Regions from separate parts of the Streptomyces sp. NPDC050211 genome, predicted to be linked through region 2. Evidence: riboswitches for the same ligand, from Rfam matches in the RefSeq annotation. Region 2 holds a riboswitch; the other holds the start of a gene.

Region 1 (18,951 bases), on a different contig from region 2:
CATCAAGGACGTCCCGCACGCCCAGCGCCTCACCACCTCCGGCACCTTCATCCACGGCAACTACTGGGGCGGCGACGCCTTCGGCAACTACAACGCCAGCCACGGCTGCATCGGCCTGCGCGACGTCCGCGGCGGCTACGACAGCGGCGTCCCGGCCGCGTGGTTCTTCAACAACTCGATGATCGGCGACGTGGTCGTGGTGAAGAACTCCAACGACAGGATCGTGGACCCGGACAACGGGCTGAACGGCTGGAACATGCCGTGGGAGAAGTGGACCTCTTGAGAGACGCGAGGTGACGCGCCCCGAAAGGGGCGCGGGGAACTGCGCGACCAGCCACAACGAACCCGCACGGTGACGACGGCATTAGCCACCGTTAACCTGCGGAGCATGACCGTGAATCTCGAAGTCGCCGAAGGCGTCGGCACACTCCGTCTCGACCGCCCTCGCATGAACGCCCTGAACATCGAAACCCAGGACCGCCTCAAGGACCTGGCCGAGGAAGCGTCCCGCAGGGAAGACGTGCGCGCTGTGGTGATCTACGGGGGCGAGGATGTGTTCGCAGCGGGCGCGGACATCAAAGAGATGCAGGCCATGGACCACACCGCGATGGTCCTGCGCGCCCGCGCCCTGCAGGACTCCTTCACCGCCGTGGCCCGCATCCCCAAGCCGGTCGTCGCGGCCGTCACCGGCTACGCCCTCGGCGGCGGCTGCGAGTTGGCGCTCTGCGCGGACTTCCGCATCGCCGGGGAGAACGCCAAGCTGGGCCAGCCGGAGATCCTGCTCGGTCTGATCCCCGGCGCCGGCGGCACCCAGCGCCTGGCCCGGCTGATCGGCCCGTCCAAGGCGAAGGACCTGATCTTCACCGGCCGCCAGGTCAAGGCGGACGAGGCGCTGGCGCTGGGCCTGGTGGACCGGGTCGTCCCGGCCGCCGAGGTGTACGAGGCGGCGCACGCCTGGGCCGCGAAGCTGGCGCAGGGCCCCGCGATCGCCCTGCGCGCGGCGAAGGAATCCATCGACACCGGCCTGGAGACGGACATCGAGACCGGCCTGGCGGTGGAACGGAACTGGTTCGCGGGCCTGTTCGCCACCGAGGACCGCGAGCGCGGCATGCGCAGCTTCGTCGAGGAGGGTCCGGGGAAGGCGAAGTTCTTGTAAATCTCTCCCCCAAAGTCCCCGCAGGGCCTTGCAATTGACGCGGTGTCTGATCCGGGTCCCTCGATGGGGCGGTTTATGGGAGCCTTAAGGCAGCCTTAAGCCTGTCTTGTCGAGGGAGTCCGTCGATTGCCGCCAACCGAGCCTTCGCCGCAGCTCAGCGGGGCTGCAACCGACTCCGAACTGCCCTTGGCATATGCCGATCCACCGGTACGGAATGGTGGATTCCGGGGGGCGTATTCCGCAGAGACGCCCCCGGAGGGCGTTCGGGGCGGCCATGATGGGGGCATGGCGGGGCTGGAGGGTATCGAACAGCCGCGGGGACACGGCCGTGCGACCGCGGCGCGCTGGTCGCCGGCGGCCGAGGACGAACACGCTCTCAAGGTACTGGAGTTGTTCGGCAACCCGACGGAGTCGGAGGTGCCGCTGCCGTCCCGCCCCGAGTCCGCGGCCACCGCACGCAGACTGACCCAGGTCGTCGTACTGCGCCAGTGGGGACTCACCCCCAAGATGACGGAGGACGCGGTCTTACTCGTATCGGAACTCGTCGGCAACGCCGTACGGCACACCGGCGCCCGCGTCTTCGGACTGCGGCTGCGCCGCCGCCGGGGCTGGATCCGCGTCGAGGTCCGCGACCCCTCCCGGGGGCTGCCCTGCCTGATGCCGGTCCAGGAGATGGATGTGAGCGGGCGAGGACTGTTCCTCGTCGACAAGCTCTCCGACCGGTGGGGCGTGGATCTGCTGCCGCGCGGGAAGACGACGTGGTTCGAGATGCGGGTCGCCGACAGGTGACCACGCGTGTGGATGACCCCACCGCTTCGGACGACCACACCGTTTGGACGACCACACCACACCGCTTGGGCGGCCACACCGTTTACCGGACCTTGACCGCGCCTTGACCCCACCGCCAACCGGATCAATCGCGAGTTTTCGGACATAACGCCTCTTAAATGGTGCGGGTGACCACCACCGACCGACGGGCGGCGCTCCGTGCCGGAGCCGGCCTCGTTGCTGCCGCGGGCGGGCTCGCCGCAGGGTGTGCCGCACCCGGCGCCACAGCTCAGCACACCCGCCCGCCCAGCCCGTCCGCCCGACCCCCCGCCCCCGGACCCCGCCGCTTCCCCCGGCACCCCGCCCAGATCACCCACGGCCCCCGCGACCACCCCCGCGTCGCCCTCACCTTCCACGGCGCGGGCGACCCCGCCACCGCCCGCTCCCTGTTCGGCGCGGCCGAACGGCACGGCGCCCGGCTCACCGTGCTCGCCGTCGGCACCTGGCTCGACGAGCACCCGGAGCTGTCCCGCCGCATCCTCGACGGCGGCCACGACCTCGGCAACCACACCCACCGGCACCTGGACGTCAACGCCATGTCCGAGGCCGATGCCCACGCCGAGATCACCGAATGCGCCGAGCGGCTGAAGCGGCTGACCGGATCGATCGGCACCTGGTTCCGCCCGTCCCGCGCCGCGCGCGCCTCCCCGCTCGTCGAACGGCTGGCCCGCACCGCGGGCTACCCCCACGTCCTCTCCTACGACGTGGACTCCCTCGACTTCACCTCGCCCGGCCCCGACGCCGTCACCGGCAACGTCATGGCCGGGATCCGGGGCGGATCGATCGTGAGCCTGCACTTCGGCTACGCGGACACGGTCGCCGCGCTCCCCGCCGTACTGGAAGAACTCGACCACCGCGGACTGCGCGCGGTCACCACCACGGAGCTGCTGAGCTGATGCACCGGAACCTCGTCAAACGCACCCTGATCGCGGGCGCCGCCCTCGTCGCACTCGCCGCCTGCGGCACCCAGTCCCCGGACTCGGCACCCCAGGCCCTCAACACCAAGGCGGCCGTACCCGCACCGCCGAAGAAGACCGTCCAGGGCCTGCCCGGCATGCCGCCGGTCCTCGACCCGAAGGACGTCTACGCGGCGGACAGACCGAACCAACTCTCGCCCGTGGTCAAGGACTTCCCGTCCCGGGTCTACGTCCCCAACACCGAGTCCGACACGGTCTCGGTCATCGACCCGAAGACGTACGAGATCATCGAGACGATCCCCGTCGGCCGCCAGCCCCAGCACGTCGTGCCGTCCTGGGACCTGAAGACCCTCTGGGTCAACAACAACCGCGGCCACACCCTCACCCCCATCGACCCGAAGACCGGCAAGGCGGGCAAGGAGGTCGAGGTCCACGACCCGTACAACCTCTACTTCACGCCCAACGGCAAGTACGCCGTCGTCATGGCCTCCCTCGACCGCGAACTCGTCTTCCGCGACCCGCACACCATGGAGCGGATCAAGACCGAACCGGTCACCTGCTACGGCGTCAACCACGCCGACTTCTCCGCCGACGGCAAGTACTTCATCGTCTCCTGCGAGTTCAGCGGCGAACTGCTGAAGGTCGACACGGAGAAGATGGAGGTCGTCGGACAGCAGAAGCTCCCCTTCGACGGCGCCATGCCGCAGGACGTGAAGATCTCCCCGGACGGCAAGAAGTTCTACATCGCCGACATGATGGCCGACGGCATGTGGGTGCTGGACGGCGAGAAGTTCACCGAGCCCACCCTCCTGCCCACCGGCAAGGGCTGCCACGGGCTGTACGTCAGCCGGGACTCCCGCGAGATGTACGTCTCCAACCGCGGCGAGGGCTCCATCTCCGTCTTCGACTTCACACGGAACAAGCTCACCAAGAAGTGGCACCTCCCCGACGGCGGCAGCCCCGACATGGGCGGCGTCTCCGCCGACGGCAAGGTCCTGTGGCTCTCCGGCCGGTACGACGCCGAGGTCTACGCCATCGACACCCGCACCGGCACCCAACTCGCCCGCATCCCGGTCGGCGACGGCCCGCACGGCCTCGCGGTCTACCCACAACCGGGCCGCTACTCACTCGGCCACACCGGCATCTTCCGGTAGTGAAGATCCACAGCCCGCCGCCGCAGACCCGGAATCGTGCCCCGCATGATCCCAACCCGTCTGCGGCGGCGGGCGCCACTTGAGTCTCCACCCACTGGAAGCCCCAGACTCGCGGACATGAGCGAAGACGGCACCGCACTGTTCACCATCGGCGAGCTGGCCAGGGCCACCGGGCTGACCGTGCGCACCATCCGCTACTGGTCGGACGAGGGCGCCCTGCCCCCGGTGACCCGGTCGACGGGCGGCTACCGCCTGTACGACGCCGGGTCCGTCGCCCGCATGGAGCTGATCCGCACCTTGCGTGAACTGGGCCTCGGCCTGGACGACGTACGCAAGGTGGTCAGCGGCGAGCAGGACATCGCGTCCGTCGCGGCCACGCATGTGGCGGCGCTGGACGCGCAGATCCGGTCGCTGAAGGTGACCCGTGCGGTGCTGTCGACCGTGGCGCGACGCGGCTCGACCGCGGAGGAGATGACCCTGATGAACAAACTGGCGCGGCTGTCGGCCGCGGAGCGGCGGCGGATCATGGAAGCCTTCGTGGAGGAGGTGTTCGACGGACTCGACACGGTGGACCCGGACATCAAGCACCGGATGAGGCACGTCACCGTCGACCTGCCGGACGAGCCGACCCCACAGCAGGTCGACGCCTGGGTGGAGTTGGCGGAAATGGTCCAGGACCCGGACTTCAGGGCGCGGATGCGCGAGATGGTGGAATTCAACGCCCGGGACCGCGGCTCCGACACTCCGGAGGGCGCCTCGATGTGGTTCTTCAAACGGCTGGTGGAACTGGCGGAGCAGGCCCGACAGCAGGGCATCGCGCCGGACGCGCCGGAGGCCGAGCCGGTCCTGGACGAGCTGATCGGCCCCGACACCGACAAGGCCGCCGTCCTGGCCCGACTGGAGGCCGGCTTCCACGCCCAGGCCAATCGCTACCGCGAGCTGATCGCCCTGGTGAACGGCCGTGACCCCAAGCCGCGGCACGCCGAGGAGTTCGCCTGGGTGGTCGCCGCGCTGCGTCATCGGGTGGCCCGATAATCTGACCCCCGCACACACGGAACATGCATGACGAAGGGGCGGATCGGTGGCGGACATCGACGAAGCACGCAAGCAGTTCGAGCGGATCGACACGGACGGTGACGGCTTCATCACCGCAGCCGAGTTCAAGACTGCCCTCGCCCAGCAGGGCGACTGGAACGTCACCGAGGCGGTCGCCGAGGTGATCATCGGCAGCCGTGACCTCAACGGCGACAAGCTCCTGTCATTCGACGAGTTCTGGTCGTACCTGAACAAGTGACGTGAGCCGACGAAGGGGCGCCCGTCCGGCAGCGGACGGGCGCCCCTTCGCCATGCCCGGCGCAATAGCAACCCCGGAAGGGCCTGTCATGAAGATCGGCATCATCGGCGCGGGCAATATCGGCGGCAACCTCACCCGGCGGCTCACCGCCCTCGGTCACGACGTCTCCGCGGCCAACTCCCGCGGCCCGCACACGCTCACCGCACTCGCGGAGGAAACCGGCGCCAGGCCCGTCACGGTCGAAGAGGCGGCACGCCGACCGTTGCTGTTCCTCGACGTGGACGGGCCACTCAACCCCTATGCGGCCAAGCCGGAGAAGCGCCCCGACGGCTACACCACACTCAGAGTGCCCGAGGACAGCGGAACTCCGGACGAACACAGAGGGCTCTCGGCCCGGCGGCGACCCCTGCGGGTCTGGCTCAACCCGGAGCACGGGCGACCCCTGCTCCAGCTCGGCTACGAGCTGTGCTGGGCCACGACATGGATGGACCAAGCCAACCGGTGGATCGCCCCGGTGCTCGGCCTTCCCGAACTCCCCTTCGTCGACTTCGGCGACGCCTTGTTCCAGGACCGCCCCGACGGGGTCCACTGGAAGACCGGTCCCCTGGTGGACCACGCCAACGGCCGTCCCTTCGCCTGGGTGGACGACGAACAGAGCGATCTGGACCAGGCATACGTGACGACCCACCACCACGGGCCTGAGCTTCTGCACCACGTCAACCCGCGCATCGGTCTCCGCGAGGACGACTTCCGCACGCTCGCCGACTTCGCCCGGTCCTTGGGTACTCCACTGCGGAACAACCATTAGACGTTTGTGCGCGTTACGCATGTTCGAGTGGCTCGTTGATCGGATTGTGTGTCGGCGAGCGACTTTGGGGGGCATGTGAGGACGTGTGCGGCAGCGGGGAACGGATGGTCCTGCGACCGGACCTCCGACAGGTATCCACTGACGAAAGGGCTGTGCAGGACGCACTACATGCAGCATCTGAGAGGGCGCCACTACCAGCAGCAGAGCAATGGCCGACCACTCACGCCGCTGCGTAAAAGGAGAGCCAACGGCGCCGTCCAGATGATGATCAAGGGTGGACTCATCGAGTGTCTGGGGTGCGGCGAGCACAAGCCCGTAACCGAGTACTCGCCTGTCAACGCATTGGGCGCTCCCCGGCCGTACTGCAAGCCATGCAACGCAGCGCGCGTCCGCCTCAGTAACTACAACGTGACCGTGGAGTTCATTGGCCAGTTGCGCCGGTTTCAGCAGGACAGATGCGCGGTTTGCGGGACGACCCACATGGGTCGGCGGGCCATGGACATCGATCACGATCACGCATGTTGTTCAGGTGGGCGAAGCTGCGGTGAATGCGTGCGAGGCCTCATCTGCAACGACTGCAATGCCCGTGGCCTTGCGTGGTACGAGGGCTTGCCGCCCGAGCTTCGCACCTTCGACCTGTTGAACGCATACCTGGCGGACCCACCCGCCAGGCGGCTCCGGTGCGAACTGACTGCCTCAGCAGGCGGTTAGACACATCAGGCGTTGTCGGCCCATGCCCGCAGCGCCGCCTTGCTCTCGAAGTCCGCCACGTTCTTGTCGATCGGGTTGCTCGTGTACTGGTGGAAGCGCCACTTCGCCTGAATGCGGGGTTTGCCGGCGGCGACGTAGTCGGCGATCCAGAGGCCGTCACCGGCGTACGAGGTATCGTCAACGGTCAACCAAAAATGACGGTTGCAGTAGAGCACAACGCGGTGATTCGGCCGAAGCTCCTTCACCTTCCGGATGAACCGGTCCTTCTCCGCGTTGCTCGCGTGCGTGCCGTCGCCGGTGGTCTCCCAGTCGACGGCGAGGATGTCGCTGCCCTTTTCCGGGGCGTGCTTGACGAAGTACTCGGCCTGGGCGGTGAGGTTGCCGGGCCAGAGGAAGTGGTAGAAGCCGACGACCAGGCCGGCGTCGCGGCCCCTCTTCGTCTGGGCGGCGAGCTTCGGGTTGACGTACGAACGGCCTTCCGTCGCCTTGATGAAGACGAAGGAGAGGCCGTCGGTGTCGTAGGCGGAGGACTGGTAGGAACTCACGTCGATGCCGCGCAGCATGGGCGCTCCCGGAAGTGCTCGTGGGGGGACCGGAGTTGTTGAAGGTATGCCCCACCATGGCACGGGTGATCCGTCCGCGCGGGCGAGCGGCGGAATCTCACCCCCGGGTGCGCACCGGCATCAGCACTCGATGATATTCACCGCAAGCCCGCCCCGAGCCGTCTCCTTGTACTTCACGCTCATGTCGGCGCCTGTCTCCTTCATCGTCTTGATGACCTTGTCGAGGGAGACCTTGTGGGAGCCGTCGCCGCGCATGGCCATGCGGGCGGCGGTGACGGCCTTTACCGCGGCCATGCCGTTGCGTTCGATGCAGGGGATCTGGACGAGGCCGCCGACGGGGTCGCAGGTGAGGCCGAGGTTGTGTTCCATGCCGATCTCCGCGGCGTTCTCGACCTGTTCGGGGCTGCCGCCGAGGACTTCGGCGAGGGCGCCCGCCGCCATGGAGCAGGCGGAGCCGACCTCGCCCTGGCAGCCGACCTCGGCGCCAGAGATGGAGGCGTTCTCCTTGAAGAGCATGCCGATGGCGCCGGCGGCCAGCAGGAAGCGGACGATGTCGTCTTCCCTGTCTCCTTCGGAGGCGGCGCCGGGCACGAAGTTGATGTAGTAGTGCAGGACCGCCGGGATGATGCCGGCCGCGCCGTTCGTGGGGGCCGTCACGACCCTGCCGCCCGCCGCGTTCTCCTCGTTCACCGCCATCGCGTAGAGAGTGATCCACTCCATGGCCAGGGCCTTGGGGTCGCCCTCCGAGCGCAGCTTGCGGGCCGTGTTGGCGGCCCGCCGCCGTACCTTCAGGCCGCCGGGCAGGATGCCCTCGCGGGACATGCCGCGTGCCACGCAGTCCCGCATCGCCCGCCAGATCTCCAGCAGGCCCGCGCGGATCTCCTCCTCGGTCCGCCAGGCCCGCTCGTTCTCCAGCATCAGTGCGGAGATCGACAGGCCGGTCTCCTGCGTGAGGCGCAGCAACTCGTCGCCCGTGCGGAAGGGGTACTTCAGGACCGTGTCGTCGAGTTTGATGCGGTCGGCGCCGACCGCGTCCTCGTCGACGACGAAGCCGCCGCCCACGGAGTAGTAGGTCTTGGAGAGGAGTTCGGCGCCGGAGGCGTCGTGCGCCCAGAGCGTCATGCCGTTCGCGTGGTACGGGAGTGCCTTACGGCGGTGCAGGACCAGGTCCTTGTCGAAGTTGAAGGCGATCTCCCGCTCGTCGAGCAGCCGGAGCCGGCCCGCCGCCTTGATGTCCTCCACCCGCTGGTCGGCGGTCTCGACGTCCACCGTGCGCGGTGACGCGCCCTCCAGTCCGAGCAGTACCGCCTTGGGCGTGCCATGGCCGTGTCCGGTCGCGCCCAGGGAGCCGTACAGCTCGGCCCGTACGGACTCGGTGGAGTCCAGGACGCCTTCGCCTCGCAGCCGGAGGGCGAACATGCGGGCCGCGCGCATCGGACCCACGGTGTGGGAGCTGGACGGGCCGATGCCGATCGAGAACAGGTCGAAGACCGAGATGGCCACGGGGACTCCTCACAGCGGGGGTGGTGGGACACCCGGCGACCCGGCATCCGCGTGGCCGGGTGTCCCACCAGGGGGACTTACTTGTTCAGGCCGGGATACAGCGGGTGCTTGTCCGCGAGCGCGGTGACCCTGGCCTTGAGCGTTTCGATGTCGTACGACGGCTTGAGTACCTCGGCGATGACGTCCGCGACCTCGGTGAAGTCCTCGGTGGTGAAGCCGCGGGTGGCGAGGGCGGGGGTGCCGATGCGGAGGCCCGAGGTCACCATCGGCGGACGTGGGTCGTTCGGGATCGCGTTGCGGTTGACCGTGATACCGACCTCGTGGAGGCGGTCCTCGGCCTGCCGGCCGTCCAGCGCGGAGTTGCGCAGGTCGACCAGGACCAGGTGTACGTCCGTGCCGCCGGAGAGCACGTCGACGCCCTCCGCCTTCACGTCCTCCCGCACCAGACGCTCGGCGAGGATGCGGGCACCCTCCAGGGTACGGCGCTGCCGCTCCTTGAAGTCCTCCGAGGCGGCGACCTTGAAGGCGACCGCCTTGGCGGCGATCACATGCTCCAGGGGCCCGCCCTGCTGACCGGGGAACACCGCGGAGTTGATCTTCTTCGCCAGCTCGGCGGTGGAAAGGATCACTCCGCCGCGCGGGCCGCCCAGCGTCTTGTGGGTGGTCGTGGTGATCACGTGCGCGTGCGGGACGGGGTTCGGGTGCAGCCCGGCCGCCACCAGACCGGCGAAGTGTGCCATGTCGACCATCAGGTACGCGCCGACCTCGTCCGCGATCCGGCGGAACGCGGCGAAGTCCAGCTGCCGCGGGTAGGCCGACCAGCCCGCCACGATCAGCTTCGGCTTGGACTCCTTGGCCAGCCGCTCGACCTCGGCCATGTCGACGACACCGGAGTCGTCCACGTGGTAGGCGACCACGTCGTACAGCTTGCCGGAGAAGTTGATCTTCATGCCGTGGGTCAGATGCCCGCCGTGCGCGAGGTTCAGGCCCATGATCGTGTCACCGGGCTTGAGCAGCGCGAACATCGCCGCCGCGTTGGCCTGGGCGCCCGAGTGCGGTTGAACATTCGCATGTTCGGCGCCGAACAGCTCCTTCACGCGGTCGATCGCGATCTGCTCGACCACGTCGACGTGCTCGCAACCGCCGTAGTAGCGGCGGCCCGGGTAGCCCTCGGCGTACTTGTTGGTCAGAACCGAGCCCTGCGCCTCCATGACCGCGACGGGCGCGAAGTTCTCCGAGGCGATCATCTCGAGCGTGGACTGCTGGCGGTCCAGCTCGGCGTCGACGGCGGCGGCGACGTCCGGGTCCAGCTCGTGCAGGGGGGTGTTGAGGACAGACATGCTTGTACGACTCCTCAGCCGGCGGAAAAGGCGGTGTACTCGTCGGCGGAGAGCAGGTCGGACGGCTCCTCGGCGACACGTACCTTGAAGAGCCAACCGCCTTCGAAGGGGGCGGAGTTCACCAGCGACGGGTCGTTGACCACGTCCTCGTTGACCTCGGTGATCTCGCCGCTGACCGGGGAGTACAGGTCGCTGACCGACTTGGTCGACTCCAGCTCGCCGCAGGTCTCACCCGCGGTCACGGTGTCACCGACCGTGGGGAGGTCGACGAAGACGACATCGCCGAGCGCGTTGGCCGCGTGCTCCGTGATGCCGACTGTCGCGACGCCGTCCTCGGCGGCCGACAGCCACTCGTGCTCCTTGCTGTAGCGCAGCTGCTGGGGGTTGCTCATGGCCTGAATTCTCCTGTACGCGGGGGAGTGCTGGTGAATGGGGGACTGCGGAAGACGGTTGTGAGCAGGGAGGATGTGCCCGGCATCACAGCCCAGTGTCTACTTCTGGCGCTTGTAGAACGGCAGCGCCACGACCCCGTACGGCTCGTGGCTGCCGCGGATGTCCACACCGACCCCGGCCGTACCGGGTGCCGCGTGCGCGGCGTCGACGTAGGCCATCGCGATCGGCTTGCCCAGCGTGGGCGAAGGGGCGCCTGAGGTGACCTCGCCGATCACCTCGCCGCCGGCGACGACGGCGTACCCGGCGCGCGGCACCCGGCGGCCCTCGGCGACGAGCCCGACGAGGACGCGCGGCGGGCTCGACTGGGCCCGGGCGGCGGCCTCGGTGAGCGCCGTGCGCCCCACGAAGTCGCCCTCTTTCTCGAACTTCACCACCCGGCCGAGCCCGGCGTCGAAGGGCGTCAGGGCGGTCGACAGCTCATGCCCGTACAGCGGCATGCCCGCCTCCAGGCGCAGGGTGTCCCGGCAGGAGAGGCCGCACGGGACCAGGCCCGCGCTCTCGCCCGCCTTGGTCAGCGCCTGCCACAGCTCGACCGCGTGCTCCGGCTTCACGAACAGCTCGAAGCCGTCCTCGCCGGTGTAGCCGGTGCGGGCGATGAGAGCGGGGACGCCGGCGACGGTGCCGGGCAGGCCGGCGTAGTACTTCAGTCCGTCGAGGTCGGCGTCTGTGAGGGAGGCGAGGATGCCGGGGGACTCGGGGCCCTGGACGGCGATGAGGGCGTAGGCGTCGCGGTCGTCGCGCACTTCGGCGTCGTACGACTCGGAGCGCTCGATCAGCGCGTCCAGGACGATCTGCGCGTTGCCGGCATTCGCCACGACCAGGTACTCGGTCTCGGCCAGCCGGTAGACGATCAGGTCGTCGAGGATGCCGCCGTCCTCGCGGCAGATCATGGTGTAGCGGGCGCGGCCGGGCTTGACGGCGCTGATGTTGCCGACGAGGGCGTAGTCCAGCAGGGCGGCGGCCTGGGGGCCGGTCACCGTGATCTCGCCCATGTGCGAGAGGTCGAAGAGCCCGGCCCGGGTGCGTACGGCGAGGTGCTCCTCGCGCTCGGAGCCATAGCGCAGGGGCATGTCCCAGCCGGCGAAGTCGGTCATCGTCGCGCCCAGCGAACGATGCAGGGCATCGAGCGCGGTGTGACGGAGAGGCGTACTGCTCATCGGATCTGCTCCCAAAGGCATGACAGGCGAGGACGTTCCTCCCCATCTGTCATCGGAACCTGAGAGGTTCGCCGTGACCGGTGAAGATCACGGTTTGCACCTTGGGTGGAGCCACTGCGGCAGCGGCCCGCTTTTCAGATGTGCCTCGCCCGCGCGGTAACGGGGCCTGAGAGATTCAAGGGAGGGACTTGCTCCTTCGGCGCCCCAGCGACAGCTGTGCTGGGAACTCTCCCGCGCGGATTCAAGCGGCCGGTATGCAGTTGGCGGGCACATCATTGCACGCATCGGCCGACCGCGGCAGGGGGACCTTTCAAGGGGGCCATCCACAGGGACCGCTCAGGGTTCACAGTCGGGCACAGTGGCCTGTAGCAGGCTTGTTGCGGGAAGCGGACGTAAACGGGAGGGCCGCGTATTACCTTCTCTTTACACTCGACGGGGATGGGAACTCCCGACCCCATGGGGAGGACGATCACGGTGAACAGGATCACGGCGTACGCCACCAGCTCGGCCCTCGCGCTGCCCGAGCAGCACACGGCCCCGGCCAGGGAGGCCTGCGGCGCGCACCGGGCACCCGTCGTCCGGGATCTGCGCGACCGTGCCGGCCGCAGCCCGCACGCACTGCTCTTCGGCCCCAGGGACCTCGTCGTGATCACCGGCCTGCCCGGAAGCGGAAAGTCCACGCTGATGGCGCGCACGGTCAAGGGCCTCCGGATCGACTCCCAGGACACCCGCGACCGCTGGGACACCCGCGCGCCCCGCTTCCTGCCGTACGCGGTCTACCGCCCCCTGGTCCGCCTCGCGCACTACACCGGACTGCGCCGCGCCCTGCGCACCGGCACCGGAGTCGTCGTCCACGACTGCGGTACGCAGTCCTGGGTGCGCCGCTGGCTGTCCCGCGAGGCCCGCCGCCGCGGCGGCACCCTGCACCTCCTGCTGCTCGACGTCGCCCCCGACACCGCGCTGGAGGGCCAGCGCGAACGCGGCCGCGGTGTCTCCCGCTACGCCTTCCTGCGCCACCGCACGGCGGCCGCCCGGCTGATCCGCTCCGTGGAGCGCGGCGACCTGCCCGACGGCTGCGGCTCGGCGGTCCTGCTCGACCGCGACGCGGCGGACGTCCTGCGCAGGATCGGCTTCACGGGCTGAGGGTTCACGAGCTGAGCCTTCACGGGCTGAACCCGGTAGTCCACCCGCTAGCCTTTGAGTCACAGCAGTGATCTCGGCAGGCGGTTGACAGCAGATGGACTTCCCAGGGAACTTCCCGGACTTCCCGGCACAGGCACACCCCCACCCGCACGGGGGCTGGCCCGGCAACGAGTTGGAGGAGGTGCTCTCCGCCTCCCTCAACATCCCGGGGGCCGGCGGACGGATCATCGAAGTCCTCGGACGCAGCTTCATCTGGGTCCCGCTCCCCAACGGCGGCGGCCCGGACAGCGTCCCGCTCGACCTGCCCACACTCGAACTCGGCGGCCAGGCCTACGTCCCGGTCTTCAGCTCCGAGGAACAGTTCCGCCAGGTCGCCGGCTCCCACATGTCGTACACGATCGCCCCCGCGGTGGAGTTCGCCCGCGGCCTCCCCCCGCAGGTCGGCATCGCCGTGAACCCCGACGGCGTGGTCGGCATACCCCTCCCGCCCCCCGCCGTCGCCGAACTCTGCCGCGTCGGCCGCACCCCCCTGGACGGCCTCACCAGCGGCGGCCGGGTCAAGCTCTACGAGCCGGACTGGCAGGACGACCCCGTGGACTTCCTGTCCGCGGCAGCCACCGAGTTCGACCAGACCGGCGTGGTGACCACGGCCCGCCGCTGCCTCGCGGCGATCGAAACGGCCGACCCGGTCATGTTCGTCGGCGTCGAACTCAACCAGTGGGAGGGCGACATCAGAGCCCTCCCTCTGGACGCGCTGGGCCGAGCCCTGGCGAAGGTCCCCGTGAGGTGGCCGGTAAACCTGGTTCTCCTGGACGTAACACAAGACCCGGTAGCCGAGTGGATGCGCAACAGAGCCCGCCCCTTCTACCAACGGTGATTGCACCCACCTAGGGGCGCGGGGCTGTATCGATATGCGGCTCCGCCGCGTGGGCGCGACAAGCCACAACGAACCCGCACTCGCCGACAGGCAACCGGCCCCGACCTCTTGGGCGCTTAAGCTGGTTTCATATCCGGGGCAAACTCAGTGAAGGGGCGGTACAAGGTGAGCGCCAGCATCGCGACCGGCCAGGTCGAGCACATGCTGCGCCAGGTGACGCCCGGGCGCTACGACGCCTACGAGGCACTGCTGCGCGCCCTCGCGACCCCCTCCGCCGGCCAGGTCTGGATGCTCCTCTGGCACGGCCAGGCAGGCTCACCGGACGCGCAGTACGGAAACATGGAGGTCGACGGCCACGGCTACGCCCCCTGTGTCACCTCCGCCCAGGAACTTTCGGCCAGCGGCTGGAACCGCTCCTACGAAGTCGTCGACGGAGTGGACGTCGCCCGCACGCTCTACCCCGACCACTACGGCCTCTGGCTGAACCCGCACGCGCCCGGCGGCGGCGTCGGCATCCCCTGGCTCGACCTGCGCCGCATCGCCACCGGCCTGGAGCGGCAGCCCGCGGGGCCGTTGCGGCTGTCGGAGCCCGGCATCGAGATCCCGCAGTTCTACGCCCTGCTCGCGCAGAACGCCCACCGCACCCCGGCCGTCCGCTCTCTGCGCCGCGCCTGGGTGCAGCCGGCGCTCGGGGCGCCGTACCTCGCCATCGGCCTCGATGTATACGACACCAGCCCGGCCGCCGTGGACTCGGTGCGGGCGATGATGCAGCAGTCCATCGGCGCGGTCCCGGACGGCCTGCCGGTGTCGACGGTCGCCATGTCCGACGAGTACGACCCGGTCGCGATGTGGATGCGGTCCCAGGCCCGCCCCTTCTACGACCGCGAGGCCCACGGGGCCCCGGCCCAGGCGCCGGCGGCCGGGTACGGCTACCCGCCGGCCCACGGCGGATACTGAACACATGGCGCGCGGCCACCCTCCGCCACAGGGGCGGAGCCCTTCTTCGCGCGTAGACCGTGACGGAAAGCCATGACTCGCGCCAGATGCCCGACTTGTTCTCGTCCGGCCCCCGTTACCCGCTGTCCGGATAACGGAACCCCGGACGCCGCATCACGGTTACGCATCCTTTCACCGCCAAGTCTGGCAACGCGTCGCCAAAGCGTTGAAGACTCCCCCACCAGGGGTGTTCGAAACCCCAGTACGACGGACTGATCACGCCGCCACAGCGGCAAGTGCGGGCCGGTTACCACCGGTTGAGAGGGGTCCCTGCCAGATGACGGCACCATTGCACGAGCCGACCGCCGAGGCGGCCCCGAGCGCGGCCGAGGAAGCGGCGGTCGCAGGCACCGGCGCGAAGGCCGTACAGGGTCGCTCCCTGGGTCGGATCGCCTGGGAGCGCCTGAAGCGGGACAAGCTCGCTCTGACGGGCGGCGCCGTGGTGCTCCTCCTCGTGGTGGTCGCCCTGCTGGCGCCGGTCATCACCAACCTGCTCGGGCAGGATCCGAATGAGTATCACGAGGAGCTGATCGACCCGCTGTTCGGCACCCCCACGGGTTCGCTGGGCGGCATCAGCGGCGACCACCTGCTGGGTGTCGAGCCGGTCAACGGCCGCGACATCCTCGCCCGCATCCTCTACGGCGCCCGGATCTCGCTGCTGGTCGGCTTCCTGTCGGCCGTCGTCGCCGTCATCCTGGGCACCGTCCTCGGCATCCTCGCCGGCTTCTTCGGCGGCTGGGTCGACTCGGTCATCAGCCGGGTGATGGACGGTCTGCTGGCCTTCCCGCAGCTGCTCTTCATCATCGCGCTGGTCTCCGTCATGCCGAACGAGATGCTGGGCCTGACCGGGTCCAGCGTGCGTGTGTTCGTGATGATCCTGGTCATCGGCTTCTTCGGGTGGCCGTACATCGGACGCGTGGTGCGCGGCCAGACCCTGTCGCTGCGCGAGCGCGAGTACGTGGAAGCCGCCCGTTCCCTGGGCGCCGGGCGACTGTACATCCTGTTCAAGGAGCTGTTGCCCAACCTCGTCGCACCGATCGTCGTGTACACGACGATGATGATCCCCACCAACATCCTCACCGAGGCGGCACTCAGCTTCCTGGGCGTGGGCGTCAAGCCGCCCACGGCGTCCTGGGGGCAGATGCTTGCGAGCGCGATCGACTACTACGAGTCGGATCCCATGTACATGGTGGTCCCTGGTGTGGCGATCTTCATCACTGTCCTCGCCTTCAACCTCTTCGGCGACGGCGTGCGTGACGCGCTGGACCCGAAGGGCTCCCGCTGAACTGCCGTACCTAAAGCGTCCCGTGGCACTGACACGGGGTCTCTCATCAAAACCGGAGGATCCGAGATCGTGACTACCAAACGCACCTCAGGGCGGCGTAAGCAGGCATTTGCCGCTGTCGCCGCGGTCGCCGCGCTGCTGACCACGGCGGCGTGCGGCGGTGGCGACAGCGACAACGGCGAGGGCTCGAAGACCGGCGCGGCCGGCTTCGACGCCGCCAACAACAAGGTCGCCCAGGCCTCCCTGGCCAAGAAGGGCGGCACGCTGAAGTTCGGTGGCGCCCAGGACGCCGACTCGTGGGACACCACGCGCGGTTACTACGGCTTCATGTGGAACTTCGCGCGCTACTACAGCCGCCAGCTCGTCACGGGCAAGACGGAGCCCGGCAAGGCCGGCGCCGAGCTCACTCCGGACCTCGCCACCGGGCTCGCCAAGGTCTCCGACGACGGCAAGACCTACACGTACACCCTGCGTGACGGCATCACCTGGGAGGACGGCAAGCCGATCACCTCCAAGGACATCAAGTACGGCATCGAGCGTGTCTGGGCGCAGGACGTGCTGTCCGGCGGCCCGGTCTACCTGAAGGACATGCTCGACCCCGAGGGCGAGTACAAGGGTCCGTACAAGGACACGTCCAAGGACAAGCTGGGCCTGAAGGCGATCGAGACGCCGAACGACAAGACCATCACCTTCAAGCTGCCGACGCCCAACTCGGACTTCGAGGAGGTACTGGCCCTGATCTCGGCGTCCCCGGTCCGTCAGGACAAGGACACCAAGTCGAAGTACGGCCTGAAGCCGTTCTCCTCCGGCCCGTACAAGTTCGAGTCGTACAGCCCGGGCAAGGACATCACGCTGGTCCGCAACACGAACTGGAAGCAGGAGTCGGACCCGGTCCGCAAGGCGTACCCGGACAAGATCACCGTCCAGTTCTTCTCGGACGCCAACCAGCTGGACGAGCGCCTGCTCAACGGTGACCTGGACCTCGACATCAACCAGACCGGCATGTCGCCGCAGGGCCGCACCACCGCCCTGAAGGAGCACAAGGCCAACCTGGACAACCCGGTCTCCGGCTACATCCGTTACGCGGTCTTCCCGCAGAGCGTGAAGCCGTTCGACAACATCGAGTGCCGCAAGGCCGTCATCTACGGTGCCAACCACGTGTCGCTGCAGACCGCGCGCGGTGGCCCCATCGCCGGTGGTGACATCGGCACCAACATGCTGCCGCCGTCCGTCCCGGGCTCCGAGGGCCAGAAGTACGACCCGTACAAGATGGCGACCGACAACAAGGACGGCAACGAGGCCGAGGCCAAGAAGGCGCTGAAGGCCTGCGGTCAGCCGAACGGCTTCAAGACCACCATCGCCGTCCGCAACAACAAGCCGGTCGAGGTGGCCACCGCCCAGTCCCTGCAGGCGTCGCTGAAGAAGATCGGCATCACCGCCGACATCGACCAGTTCGACGGTTCGCAGACCTCCGGCATCATCGGCAGCCCCTCCAACGTGATCAAGAAGGGCTACGGCATCATCATCATGGGCTGGGGCCCGGACTTCCCGACCGTCCAGGGCTACGGCATGCCGCTGTGGGACAGCAAGTACATCCTGGAGAGCGGTAACAACAACTTCGCGCTGATCAAGGACAAGACGATCGACGGCCTGTTCGACGACTACGTCACCGAACTGGACGACGCGAAGAAGACCGAGATCTCCACGGAGATCAACCACAAGGTGATGGAGGGCGCGTACTACCTGCCCTTCGTCTTCGAGAAGTTCATCAACTGGCGCTCCGACCGCCTGGCGAACGTCTACACCACCGACGGCTACAGCGGTATGTACGACTTCGTCAACCTCGGTCTGAAGTCCGCAAGCTGACACCCGGCACACCCGCCATACGGCACGAAAGGCAGGTGAAGGCCGGCGCAGCGTGATCGTGGGCCACCGGACGATCTCCGGTGGCCCGCGGTCCGCGGCGGGCCGAGAGCTGTGCTCGCTTACCTCATCAGGCGGTTGTTCGCCGCCGCAGTGATGCTCGTGGTCATCATCATGGTGGTCTTCGGCATCTTCTTCCTCGTCCCCAAGTGGGCGGGCGTCGACATCGCCGCGAGCTTCGTGGGCAAGCAGGCCGACCCCGCCTCGGTGGAGGCGGTCCGGCAGAAGCTGGGTCTCAGTGACCCGATCTATGCCCAGGTCTGGGAGTTCTTCAAGGGCATCTTCATCGGCCGCACCTACTCGGGCGGCGGCGACGTCACCGAGTGCGCCGCGCCGTGCTTCGGCTACTCCTTCCGCAGTGAGCAGGCCATCTGGCCGGTGCTCACCGACCGCTTCCCGGTGACCATGAGCCTCGCGCTCGGTGCCGCCGTGCTGTGGCTGATCTTCGGTGTCGCGGCCGGTGTGCTCTCCGCGCTCAAGCGGGGCACCCTGTGGGACCGCGGCGCCATGGTCGTCGCCCTCGCCGGTGTCTCCCTGCCGATCTACTTCACCGGCCTGCTGAGCCTGGCGATCTTCGCCTTCGGGCTGGACTGGATCGACGCGTCGTACGTGCCCCTCGAAGACAGCTTCGGCGGCTGGCTCGGCGGCATGATCCTGCCCTGGATCACCCTCGCGTTCCTGTACGCGGCGATGTACGCCCGGATCACCAGAGCCACCATGCTGGAGATCCTCGGCGAGGACTACATCCGCACCGCGCGCGCCAAGGGCCTCAAGGAGCAGACCGTCATCGGCAAGCACGCCATGCGCTCGACGATGACGCCCATCCTGACCATGCTCGGCATG
Region 2 (12,094 bases):
ATCGGCAGGATCCCCGCCGAACCCCACGGCGCGGCCGAGATCGGCCCGACACCCGTCTCCGGACCGGCGGCGGGCTGCAGCGGGTGGTTCGGCAGATACGGCGCCAGGTGTGCGCGCACACCGACGGGCCCGACACCCGGACCGCCACCACCGTGCGGAATGCAGAAGGTCTTGTGCAGATTCAGATGCGAGACGTCACCGCCGAAGTGCCCCGGCTTGGCAAGCCCCACCAGGGCGTTGAGGTTGGCGCCGTCGACGTACACCTGGCCACCCGCCTCATGCACCTGCGCGCAGATGTCGGCTACGTGCTCCTCGAACACACCGTGCGTCGACGGGTACGTGATCATCAGCACCGACAGCTCGTCGCGGTACTGCTCGATCTTCGCCCGCAGGTCCGCCACGTCGATCTCGCCGTCCTCGGCGGTCTTCACGACGACGACCTTCATCCCGGCCATGACGGCACTGGCGGCGTTGGTCCCGTGCGCCGAGGACGGAATGAGGCACACGGTCCGCTGCTCGTCCCCGTTGGCCCGGTGATATCCGCGTACGGCGAGCAGCCCGGCGAACTCACCCTGCGAACCGGCGTTGGGCTGCAGCGACACCTTGTCGTACCCGGTGACCTCGGCGAGCCGCTCCTCCAGCTCACGGATGAGCGTGAGGTAGCCCTGCGCCTGCTCCGCGGGCGCGAAGGGATGCAGCTGCCCGAACTCGGGCCAGGTGACCGGCTCCATCTCGGTCGTGGCATTGAGCTTCATGGTGCAGGAGCCCAGCGGGATCATGCCGCGGTCCAGCGCGTAGTCCCGGTCGGCGAGCCGGCGCAGATAGCGCAGCATCGCGGTCTCGGAACGGTGCTGGTGGAAGACGGGATGGGTCAGGTACTCGTCGGCGCGCAGCAGCGCGTCCGGCAGCGCGTCCGCCGCGGCGGAGTCCAGCGCCTCAATGTCGGCCTCGACCCCGAACGCGCTCCATACGGCGCCCACTTGGGCCCGATTCGTGGTCTCGTCGCAGGCGATCGACACGAGGTCGGCGTCCACCAGCCGCAAGTTGACGCCGTTCTCCCGCGCGGCAGCTGCGACCTCGGCGGCCCGCCCCGGGACCCGGACGGTGACGGTGTCGAAGTATTCGCCGTGGACGACCTCGGCACCACCGCTGCTCAGCCCCTCGGCGAGGATCGACGCATACCGGTGCGTCCGGCGGGCGATGCCCTTCAGCCCCTCGGGCCCGTGGTAGACGGCGTACATCCCGGCCATCACGGCGAGCAGCACCTGAGCGGTGCAGATGTTGCTGGTCGCCTTCTCGCGCCGGATGTGCTGCTCACGCGTCTGCAGAGCGAGTCGGTACGCCTTGTGCCCGTCCGCGTCGACGGACACACCCACCAGCCGTCCGGGCAGGCTGCGCGCGAACTTCTCGTGTACGGCCATGAAGCCGGCGTGCGGCCCGCCGAAGCCCATCGGCACACCGAACCGCTGCGTCGTACCGACCGCGATGTCGGCACCCAGCTCACCCGGCGACTTCAGCAGCGTCAGCGCGAGCAGATCGGCGGCGACGGTGACGAGCGCGCCCAGCTCGTGCGCCCGGTCGATGACCGGCTTGATGTCGCGTACGGCACCGGAGGCGCCCGGGTACTGGATCAGCACGCCGTTGATCTCACGCTCGGCGAGTTCGGCCGGGATGCCCTCGCTGAGGTCGGCAACGACGACCTCGACGCCGGTCGGTTCGGCCCGCGTCTCGATCACGGCGACGGTCTGCGGCAGCGCGTCCGCGTCGACCAGGAACAGGCCCTTCTTGTTCTTGCCCATCCGCCGGGACAGCGCCATCGCCTCGGCAGCGGCCGTTCCTTCGTCGAGCAGCGAGGCACCGGAGGTCGGCAGCCCGGTGAGGTCGGCGACCATGGTCTGGAAGTTCAGCAGCGCCTCGAGCCGCCCCTGGGAGATCTCCGGCTGGTACGGCGTGTAGGCCGTGTACCAGGCCGGGTTCTCCATGACGTTCCGCAGGATGACCGGCGGCGTGAAGGTCCCGTAGTACCCGAGCCCGATCATGGAGCCGAGCACCTGGTTGTGGTCGGCCAGCGTGCGCAGCTCGGCCAGCACCTCGGCCTCGGTGCGCGCGCCCGGCAGCTCCAGGTCGTCGGCGTTCTTGATCACATCCGGCACCGCGGCGGCGGTCAGCTCGTCGAGGGAGCCGTAGCCGACCTGCGCGAGCATCTTGGCCCGCGCCTCCTGGTCGGGCCCGATGTGGCGCTGCTCGAAGGGGATTCCCTGTTCGAGCTCGGAGAGCGGAATGCGGTGGGCGGTCATTGCGGAGGCCTCCTGGTCTGACACGACCTTCGAGGGACACCACGGCGCGGGTGCCCGGACGGCCTCCCCCTCTGTCATCTCAACCTGAGAGCTTCACCGGACGCCCGAGGGCACCCGGCTTTCACCGTCGGTGAGAGCGGAAGCCGTCGACACCCGCCCTGCTTTCCAGAGTGACCTCGTCCGTGCGGTACGTGAGCCTGAGAGATTCCGGGGAGGATTTGCTCCTTCGGCGCCTCCGATGGTGTCCGGAGGACTCTCCCGCACGGGGTCAGCAGCCGCTGCCAGAGTACCAGCGAGGTCAACGCCGCAACCTTCGAGTGGCCACCTTGGTGAATCTGCTCTTTTGTAGTGCTTACGGATGAGTTGCGACCAATTGGAGGGCCCGTGCAGACCGACATCGATCCGCGCAACCTGATCGGCCGCAAGGCGTTCGACCGCAGTGGCACCAAGATCGGCACCATCGACGAGGTCTACCTCGACGACGCCACCGGTGAGCCGGAGTGGGCCGCGATACGCACCGGCCTGTTCAGCAGGGACGCCTTCGTCCCCCTGGAGCCCAGCGAGCTCATAGAGGGGGCCCTGCACGTGCCCTTCGACCGCGCCCTGATCAAGGACGCCCCCGACTTCGGCGTCGGCCGCCACCTCTCACCGGAGCAGGAACTCCAGCTCTACCACCACTACGGCCTCGACGTCGCCCCACCGCCCTCCCTCCCGGACCGCGACTTCGGCAAGCTGGCCGGCACGGACGACACCTGAACCGGAGGCACCACGGGCTCCTCCGGCACCTCGGGCCCTTCCGGCTCATCGGGTCTTCGCGCCACGAGCGGCACGAGCGGCACGAGCGGCACGAGCGGCAACGGATCCGCCGGCTCCAGCTCGGGATCGTCGACCCGGAAGGTCCGGACCCTCCCGGGCTCCGAATCGGGCGTCTCAAACCGCACCGTGACCCGCCCGAGCCCACTGCCCTGCACCCATCCGTGCCCGTACTCGCCGTGCCGTACGTCATGCCCCGCCGGCCACCGCCGCTCCACGGGCGTCGGCTGCACCTCGGCCGGTTCGCCGGCCACCGGCTCCTCCACCTCACTCTCCGCCTGCTCCCCCGCCGCCTGTGCGAACAGGTCCTCCTGTGTGTAGTCGGCAAGCCCGCTGACGCCCACCCCCAGCAGTCGCACCCCGCCCGTGGTGTCCACCGACTCCAGCAGCCGGGCCGCGGCCTCGCGCACCACCCCGGGATCGTCCGTGGGCCCGCGCAGGGTCTCCGACCGAGTCAGCGTGGAGAAGTCGTACCGCCGCACCTTCAGCACGATGGTCCGCCCGGACAGCCCGGCCCCGCGCAGCCGCCGCACACACCGGTCGGCGAGCCGCTGCACCTCCAAACCGACCCGCACCCGGTCATGAATGTCCACGTCGTAGGTGTCCTCGACCGACACCGACTTCGTCTCCCGCTCGGCCACCACGGGCCGGTCGTCGCGCGCCAGCGCCATGGCGTACAGCGCGTGTCCATGAGCGTTGCCCAGCAGTCGTACGAGCTCGTCCTCGCCCGCCTCGGCGATCTCGTCGACCGTGGTGATCCCGGCCCGCCGCAGATGGTCGCCCGTCGCCGGTCCGACCCCCGGCAGCGTCCGCACCGACATGGGCCCGAGCAGCGCCCGCTCGCTCCCCGGCTCGATCACCACCAGACCGTCCGGCTTGGCCTGCTCCGAGGCGATCTTCGCGAGCATCTTGGAGGCGGCGAGTCCGACCGACCCGGTGAGCCCGGTGACGGCCCGTATGTCGGCCCGCAGCTTCACCCCGGCCAGCCTCGCGGACGCCTCGTCCCAGGCCGCCCCACCCGCCTCCAGATCGACGAACGCCTCGTCCAGACTCAGCGGCTCCACCAGCGGCGACAGATCCCGCAGCAGCCCCATCACCTGCTCGCTGATCGACCGGTAGAACCCGAACCTCGGCACGAGATACGCGGCGTTCGGCGCGAGCCGCCGGGCCTGCGCCATTGGCATCGCCGAGTGAACCCCGAAGACACGCGCCTCGTACGAACACGTCGCCACCACCCCCCGCGGCCCGAGCCCGCCCACGATGACGGCCTTCCCGCGCAGGCTCGGCTTGGACGCCTGCTCCGCCGAGGCGAAGAAGGCATCCATGTCGAGATGCAGGATCGTGGGCGCGGTTCTCACATGTCCGATGCTGCCCTACGCCACTGACAATGCCGTTGAACCGCTGTGGAACGGGGCTCAGACCGCCCGGTTCCGCCGCCGCGCCAGTTCGTCGGCCGGATTGTTCCCGACGAGCGTCTCACCGGTGTCGATTCGCTCCCCGTGCAGCTGGGAGAGGGCGCTCTCGACGTCCCGCCACACGACGCCCACGGCAATGCCGAAGATGCCCTGGCCGCCCTGGAGCAGCGCGTGGACCTCGTCCGGCGAGGTGCACTCGTAGACCGTCGCGCCGTCGCTCATCAGCGTCATGCGCTCCAGATCGCGGAAACCCCGTTCTCTGAGGTGCAGGACGGCGGTACGGATGTTCTGCAGCGACACCCCGGTGTCCAGGAACCGCTTGACGATCTTCAGGACAACGACGTCCCGGAAGCTGTACAGACGCTGCGTTCCGGACCCGTGTGCGGGCCGCACGCTCGGCTCGACCAGCCCGGTGCGCGCCCAGTAGTCGAGTTGCCGGTAGGTGATGCCCGCGGCCGCGCAGGCCGTCGGACCGCGGTAGCCGATCTGCTCGGACGCCATGGACGTCGCCCCTCCGCTGCTGGGCACGGCCGCCATGTGCTGCGGAGCGTGATCGGCCGCGCTGCCGTGAAGCGGGTACGGACCGCTCGCCCCCGGGCCATGTCCGGGAGCACCCCCAGCCGTACCGTCGCCGCTGCTTCTCACGCCGACCTCCGTCCTTGACCTGCCTTCTCGACGGTAGGCAGTCACCAGGGGTGCGTCAACGATCGCCACACTCGGCACGCCGAGTGATAATCACCCTAGGAGTGGTTTCCCGTACCCCACCGCGGGGAAAGGCTAGCCGAATGCGCTCGGACGGGGCTTGACCGACGCTCTCACGCGCCCATGGCACATGCCGGCATTTCGCGCCACCGCGGGGCATCGACCGACCCGACAGGGGCTGCGTCTGCCGGGCCGGGCGCGTCACTGGCTGCTGGTGCCGAAGTCCTCGGGCGAGATCTGGTCGAGGAACTCGCGGAACTTCTCCACCTCGTCCTCCTGCTCGTCCGGGATCGCGATCCCCGCGTCATCGAGCACTCCGTCGCTGCCGTAGATCGGCGTTCCGGTGCGCAGAGCCAGCGCTATGGCATCGGACGGGCGGGCGCTCACCTCGACGCCGCTGGCGAAGACCAGCTCGGCGTAGAAGACGCCCTCACGCAGATCCGTGATGCGCACTTCGGTGAGCTCCTGGCCGACGGCCTCCAGCACGTCCTTGAACAGGTCGTGGGTCAGCGGTCGTGCGGGGGCCATGCCCTGCTGGGCGAAAGCGATGGCCGTCGCCTCCCCCGGGCCGATCCAGATGGGGAGGTAACGGTCGCCTCCCACTTCGCGCAGGAGCACGATCGGTTGGTTGGAGGGCATTTCGACCCGGACACCTACGACATCGAGCTCGTTCACACAGCAACCCTAGGCCGTGCCCGGGACGTTTGGGTAGTCGGGCCGAAAACGGGTGCCGCAACCGGACGCCGACGGCCTGGCCGCCTCAAGGCAGCCGCACTCCCAGAGCGGTCTTCACCAGCGCAGCATGCAGCTTCACCGTGAGCACCGCCAGTTCCTTGGTACGCGCCTCCGCATGCGCCCTGGTCTGCGGATTGCGATGCCGCTTCAGTGGGGCCACGACCTGGTCCACCAGCCCCGCCTCGCGGTCTGCGGCGGCCTTCATGACCCGCAGATGGCGCGGCTCGATCCCGAACCGCCCCAGCTCGGAGACGAGCGACGCAACAGTGACCGCCTCCGCGTCGTACGCCCCGTCCGGCAGCGGAGCGATAAGGCCGTACGCCTCCCACTCCTCCAGCTCCCGCTCGCAGATCTCCGCGGCGGCGAGCAGTTCGGCCCGGCCGATCCGGGCCGCCGTGGGAGCCTCGGAGGCCTCGACCACGGCTTCACCGTCACGCTGGCGGGCCAGCGCGGGCAGTTGTACGGCCTCCCCGCGGGCTATCGCGTCCAGGTGCTCGCGGATCACCTTGAGCGGCAGATAGTGGTCCCGCTGCATTCGCAGTACATGGCCGAGGCGCTCGACGTCGTCCGCGCTGAACTTGCGATACCCCGAGGGGGTCCGCTGCGGCTCGATCAGCCCCTCCGACTCCAGGAAACGGATCTTGGAGATGGTGACTTCCGGGAACTCGTCGCGCAGCACGTTCAGCACCGTGCCGATGCTCATCAGCCCACTGTCCGTGGCGGCGGTACCGGCTCCGGCACCGCCGCTCGGTGTTTGAAGCATGGACCTTCCCTGGGGGTCCCCCCGGACGGCGCCCGGGGGAGGGTCAGTAGCCCCGCTGGCTCGCGTAGAAGACCAGCCGGTACTTGCCGATCTGCACCTCGTCACCGTTCGACAGGGCGACCTGGTCGATGCGCTCGCGGTTGACATACGTGCCGTTCAGACTGCCCACGTCGGCCACCGTGAACGAGCCGTCGGGGCCGCGACGGAACTCCACATGGCGCCGGGAGACCGTCACGTCGTCCAGGAAGATGTCGCTCTGCGGGTGCCGCCCGGCGGTGGTGAGGTCGCTGTCCAGGAGGAAGCGGCTGCCGGAGTTCGGCCCGCGGCGCACCACCAGCAGCGCCGAGCCCAGCGGCAGCGCGTCGACGGCCGCCTGCGCCTCCGGGGAGAGCATCGGCATCTGCGTCTGGCCGGTGACCTCGGCGTCGTACGCCTCAAGGCCGGAGATGGAGATCGTAGAGGTCGTCTCGGACGGACGCTCGGCCGCGGCCCCGGATCGCAGCGGGGCACCGCAATTGGAGCAGAAGCGGCTGTTCTCCGCGTTGCGGTTACCGCACCTCGTACATACCAGGGCCGACATGGACGGATCCTCCTGCCGCGGCTGCCCCGCCAGGGCGTTGGACGCGTACGGGTCGGCGGAAAATCCTCCACCCGCACCTGAGGTTGACGGTTGCCCGAAACCTATGCCGCCGGACTGCGCAGGGTCAACAGACGGCGCGCCCTGACCTCCCGAAATGTCACCTCCCGGACCAGAGACCTGGTCCCGGAACAGCGGGCGCTGACCTTCCGCGTCGGGCTGCGCGCGATGACGAGCCGTGGCGTTTTCACGACCCTCTCGCGCGCTCTTGCCGAACAACTTCGCAAACAACTTCACGGGCGATTCCCCTTGACCGAAACAGACCCGCCCGTGGGGCAGGACGAACCCTGATTGCACTCACCGGTCGACCCGGACATCCTCACAACGTCCGTATCCACCAGACAGTTTCCACCACGCACCACCCATTCGGTGCGCCGACCCCCCGCAACGTCTTGCCCTCGCCGGACGTCCCCCATGCACCCCCGGTTCACTGGGAGGACGACCGAGCGTAGTCAGGCCGCTTCGCCGCTCGCAAGGCGTCCACAACGATCTTGCCGGACCGCTCGACGGTCACGGTGGCCTGCTCCTTCTCGAGAGTCTGCACCACGCCTCCTGGGATGTTGAGCGCCGGTTCGAGGTCCTGCGGCTTGCCGATGACCTTGAAACGATAGGGAGCGTTGATCTTGTTCCCATCGACGCTCACGCTGTTGCCGGAGTCCGTCAGGTAGGTGCCGGCGACGACTCGTACGCCGTTGACCTGGATCGCCTCCGCGCCGGCCGCGCGCAGCTCCTGGATCGCGTCGAGCAGCATGTCCGCCTCGACCGTCCCCTTCGTGTCGTCGATGGTCACCGTGATGCCGGGCCCCTGGGCGGCCACCGTGCCCGCCAGGATGCCGAGTTGCCGCTCCTTCTCCAGTGTCTGCTTCCGGGCCTCCTCGGCCTGGTCCGAACTGTTCTCCAACTCGTCGCGCTGCTTCTCGAGCCCCTGCTTCTCGTCCTCAAGACGCTGGGTACGGTCATCCAGTTCATCGAGGATGCGAACGAGATCCTCCTGGCGCGCACCGCGCAGGGCGCTGTCGCCGTCACTGTTGGAGGCCACCTGGACGGCGAGGCCGAAGCCGAGGCCGAACAGCAGCAGGGCGACGATGAGTTGGGCGCGGGTGACGCGCGGCGGCCAGATCCCCTGCACCAGCCGCTGCCGTCCGGTCAGCTCCGGCTCCGCCGCAGCAGGGGTGTCCCCAGCCGACGCTTCCTCAGCGGGCTTTTCCTCTGTCGGCTCGGCCACCGCGGGAAGCTCTTCGGGGAGTTTCTTGCGCAGCCTGTTCTCCGCCGCCTCGTCTTTGTCGCTCATCGGCCTCACGCCCGGAACACATGCCGACGGATCGCGGCGGCGTTGGAGAAGATACGGATGCCGAGGACCACGACGACGCCGGTGGACAGCTGGGCCCCGACGCCCAGCTTGTCGCCCAGGAACACGATCAACGCTGCCACGACGACGTTGGACAGGAACGACACGACGAACACCTTGTCGTCGAAGATGCCGTCGAGCATGGCCCGCAGCCCCCCGAAGACGGCGTCGAGCGCCGCCACGACGGCGATCGGCAGATAAGGCTCGACGACCGCCGGAACCTCCGGCCGGACCAACAGGCCGGCCACGACTCCCACGACGAGGCCCAGTACGGCGATCACGATGTGCCCTTCTCGGTTTTCGGCTGTGCTGTTCGTACGGTCACGCTCGGTGCGGCGGGCAGCCGGAGGTCCTCCTCCGCGGAGATGGAGGTCCGGATGCCGTAGTTCTCCTGGAGGGCATTCAGATACAGCCCGTCGGCGCTGTTCTGGAACCTGGTGCTCAGCCGCTTCCCGTCCCCCACCGCGAGCACCGTGTACGGCGGCACCAGCGGCTTGTTGTCGACCAGTATCGCGTCACCGGCGGCCCTGATCGCCGACAGCGCCGTCAGCCGCTGCCCGTTGATGGAGACGGCTTCGGCCCCCGACTCCCACAGCCCGTTCACCACGCGCTGCATGTCACGGTCGCGCACCCGTCCGGTGTCGGAGAACCCGGAGGTCTCCCGTGGATCACCGTCACCGCCGTTCGACGCTTCCTCGGCGTCGTCGACGACCAGCTTCACACCGGGGCCGTGCACCTCCGTGGCGCCCGACAGCAGACCCACCAACTCCGCCTGATCACTGCCGCCGCTCCGCTTCAGAGCCTCTCGTTGCCGCCTGCTCACCTCGGCGCGCAGCTGGTCGACGCTGTCCTCGAGCTGGTCCGCGGCCGTGGTCTCACGGTCGATGCGGTCGATCAGTTCCTCGCGCTCCTTCGCCACGACAGGAGCGGCGACACGCGCCTGTGCGGCTCCGATGGTGACGACGAGAGCCGCTAGCACCAGACCGACGGCAAGGCCCAGTTTCGCCCTGAGGGTCTTGGGCATGCCGCCGCCGGCCTCTTTCCGGGCCGCCGCTTCGGCGTATCCCTCGTCGAGGCTGTGGTCCATCACATTGGTGAGCAGCGACATGGAGGCATCCGGACGCGCAGGGCGCGTGGGTGTGCTCCGAACGGGGGGCTGCTGCGGCATGCCGCACATCGTCGCATGTCGCGGTCGCTACCTCCGAATGGCCCCACCGGCGTGCCGGACAGGCCCCCTTGAGGACACTTGTCCGGCACGCGCGCGTGCCGCGTTTTTCAGCGCCCGGCGCTGTCCACGACCGCCGACCACTCGTCGAGCAGAGCCTGCGCGGAGGCGTCGTCGGGGCCCTCTGCCCAGAGGTGCGTGACCGCCTCGGCCGGGTCGGGCAGCACCATCACCCAACGTCCGTCGGTCTCCACCACCCGCACACCGTCCGTGGTGTCCACGAAGCGGTCTCCGGCGGCCTCCACGACCCTCCGCATCACAAGTCCCTTGACGGCCCAGGGAGTCGCCAGATCCCGCTTGATGACATGCGCCCGCGGAATCCGCGCATCGATCTGGCTGAGCGTGAGCTGCGTCCGCGCGACCAGCCCGATCAGGCGCACGAAGGCCGCCGTACCGTCGAAGACGCTGCTGAACTCCGGGACGATGAACCCACCCCGGCCGTCCCCGCCGAAGATCGTCGAGTCGTCGCGTCCGACCCGGGTCAGATCGTCGGGCGAGGTGGTCGTCCACTCGACCTGCGTCCCGTGGTACGCCGCCACCTGCTCGGCGATCCTCGTGGTCGTCACCGGCAGCGCCACCCGCCCGCTGCGCCGCTCCGCGGCCACCAGGTCGAGCATGACGAGCAACGCCCGGTCGTCCTCGACGATCCGCCCCTTCTCGTCGACCAGCGAAAGCCGCTCACCGACAGGATCGAACCGCACCCCGAACGCGGCCCGGGCGGACGCCACGATCTCTCCCAGCCGCACCAGCCCCGACCGCCGCGCATCCGCCGTCTCCGTGGGCCTGGACTCGTCCAGACCGGGATTGATGGTCAGCGAGTCCACGCCCAACTTGCCGAGCAGGCTCGGCAGCACCAGCCCGGCGCTGCCGTTCGACGCGTCCACGACGACCTTGAGACCCGACTCGGTGACCCCGGTGGTGTCGACATTCCGCAGCAGTGACCCGGTGTACGAGTCAAAGACGCTGGCCGGGAAGTGCAGATCACCGATCTCACCCGGGAACGCCCGCCGGTACTCCTGCCGCGCGAACACCCGGTCCAACTTCCGCTGGCTGCCCTGCGAAAGATCGGCACCCTGCCCGTCGAAGAACATGATGTCCACGGAGTCCGGCACCCCCGGGGTGGTCCGGATCATGATTCCACCGGCACTGCCCCGAGCGGTCTGCTGCCGTGCCACGGGCAACGGTACGTTTTCCAGATCTCGTACGTCGATGGCGCTGGCCTGCAGTGCGGAAATGACTGCCCGCTTCAGCGCCCGTGCACCACGCGAGTGGTCGCGGGCCGTAGTGACCGTGGAACCCTTCTTGAGGGTCGTGGCATAGGCGCCGGCGAGCCGCACAGCGAGTTCGGGTGTGATCTCCACGTTCAGGATTCCGGAGACCCCACGAGCCCCAAACAGATGTGCCTGGCCCCTGGACTCCCAGATCACCGAGGTGTTGACGAAGGCACCGGCCTCGATGGTCTTGAAGGGGTAGACGCGGACGTTGCCCTGAACGATCGATTCTTCACCGATCAGGCACTCGTCGCCGATCACGGCGCCGTCCTCGATCCGGGCGGCGCGCATAATGTCGGTGTTCTTGCCGACGACACAGCCACGCAAATTGCTGTGCTGCCCCACGTACACGTTGTCGTGCACCACGGCCTTGTGCAGGAAGGCCCCGCTCTTGACGACCACGTTCGAGCCCACGACCGTGTGCTCTCGGATTTCGGCGCCGGCCTCGACTTTGGCGTAGTCCCCGATATAGAGCGGACCGCGCAGCACAGCGTCGGAATGCACCTCGGCGCCCTCCGCCACCCACACGCCCGGAGAGATCTCGAACCCGTCGAGCTCGACGTCGACCTTGCCCTCCAGGACGTCGGCCTGCGCCTTCACATAACTCTCATGGGTGCCGACGTCCTCCCAGTAGCCCTCAGCGATATAGCCGAAGACAGGCTTGCCCTCCTTCATCAGCTGAGGGAAGACATCGCCGGACCAGTCGACGGGCACATCGGGCTCGACATAGTCGAAGACCTCGGGCTCCATGACGTAGATACCGGTGTTCACGGTGTCCGAGAAGACCTGGCCCCAGGTCGGTTTCTCGAGGAACCGCTCGACCCGGCCCTCTTCGTCGACGATGGTGATACCGAATTCCAGCGGATTGGGCACACGCGTCAGACAGAC

Evidence for each region. A riboswitch is a leader RNA that binds a small molecule or an ion and turns the genes downstream of it on or off. The one in region 2 is predicted to bind glycine.
Region 1: linked by a shared signal. The riboswitch ahead of gcvT (glycine cleavage system aminomethyltransferase GcvT) and the one ahead of gcvP (aminomethyl-transferring glycine dehydrogenase) in region 2 are both predicted to bind glycine.

The regions. Positions count from the first base shown of each region.
Region 1 covers NZ_JBFALC010000020.1:90,751-109,701, reverse strand. Annotated here, with positions in the region: gene AB0I98_RS21575 (Ig-like domain-containing protein) at 1-283, shown strand, start outside; gene AB0I98_RS21570 (enoyl-CoA hydratase-related protein) at 389-1,156, shown strand; gene AB0I98_RS21565 (ATP-binding protein) at 1,442-1,945, shown strand; gene AB0I98_RS21560 (polysaccharide deacetylase family protein) at 2,104-2,880, shown strand; gene AB0I98_RS21555 (YncE family protein) at 2,880-4,055, shown strand; gene AB0I98_RS21550 (MerR family transcriptional regulator) at 4,173-5,090, shown strand; gene AB0I98_RS21545 (EF-hand domain-containing protein) at 5,137-5,349, shown strand; partial or broken gene AB0I98_RS21540 (NAD(P)-binding domain-containing protein) at 5,402-5,593, shown strand; gene AB0I98_RS21535 (hypothetical protein) at 5,612-6,157, shown strand; gene AB0I98_RS21530 (endonuclease domain-containing protein) at 6,326-6,868, shown strand; gene AB0I98_RS21525 (glycoside hydrolase family 25 protein) at 6,874-7,431, opposite strand; gene AB0I98_RS21520 (L-serine ammonia-lyase) at 7,552-8,934, opposite strand; gene glyA (serine hydroxymethyltransferase) at 9,012-10,274, opposite strand; gene gcvH (glycine cleavage system protein GcvH) at 10,289-10,666, opposite strand; gene gcvT (glycine cleavage system aminomethyltransferase GcvT) at 10,766-11,884, opposite strand; glycine riboswitch at 12,029-12,128, opposite strand; gene AB0I98_RS21500 (AAA family ATPase) at 12,359-13,027, shown strand; gene AB0I98_RS21495 (enhanced serine sensitivity protein SseB) at 13,122-13,904, shown strand; gene AB0I98_RS21490 (enhanced serine sensitivity protein SseB C-terminal domain-containing protein) at 14,070-14,861, shown strand; gene AB0I98_RS21485 (ABC transporter permease) at 15,178-16,185, shown strand; gene AB0I98_RS21480 (ABC transporter substrate-binding protein) at 16,255-18,051, shown strand; gene AB0I98_RS21475 (ABC transporter permease) at 18,163-18,951, shown strand, end outside.
Region 2 covers NZ_JBFALC010000026.1:109,019-121,112, forward strand. Annotated here, with positions in the region: gene gcvP (aminomethyl-transferring glycine dehydrogenase) at 1-2,297, opposite strand, end outside; glycine riboswitch at 2,473-2,568, opposite strand; gene AB0I98_RS25190 (PRC-barrel domain-containing protein) at 2,682-3,053, shown strand; gene AB0I98_RS25195 (DNA polymerase IV) at 2,975-4,468, opposite strand; gene AB0I98_RS25200 (MerR family transcriptional regulator) at 4,526-5,170, opposite strand; gene AB0I98_RS25205 (bifunctional nuclease family protein) at 5,429-5,902, opposite strand; gene AB0I98_RS25210 (MerR family transcriptional regulator) at 5,988-6,725, opposite strand; gene AB0I98_RS25215 (FHA domain-containing protein) at 6,769-7,305, opposite strand; gene AB0I98_RS25220 (DUF881 domain-containing protein) at 7,790-8,653, opposite strand; gene AB0I98_RS25225 (small basic family protein) at 8,659-8,991, opposite strand; gene AB0I98_RS25230 (DUF881 domain-containing protein) at 8,988-9,818, opposite strand; gene AB0I98_RS25235 (mannose-1-phosphate guanyltransferase) at 9,986-12,094, opposite strand, start outside.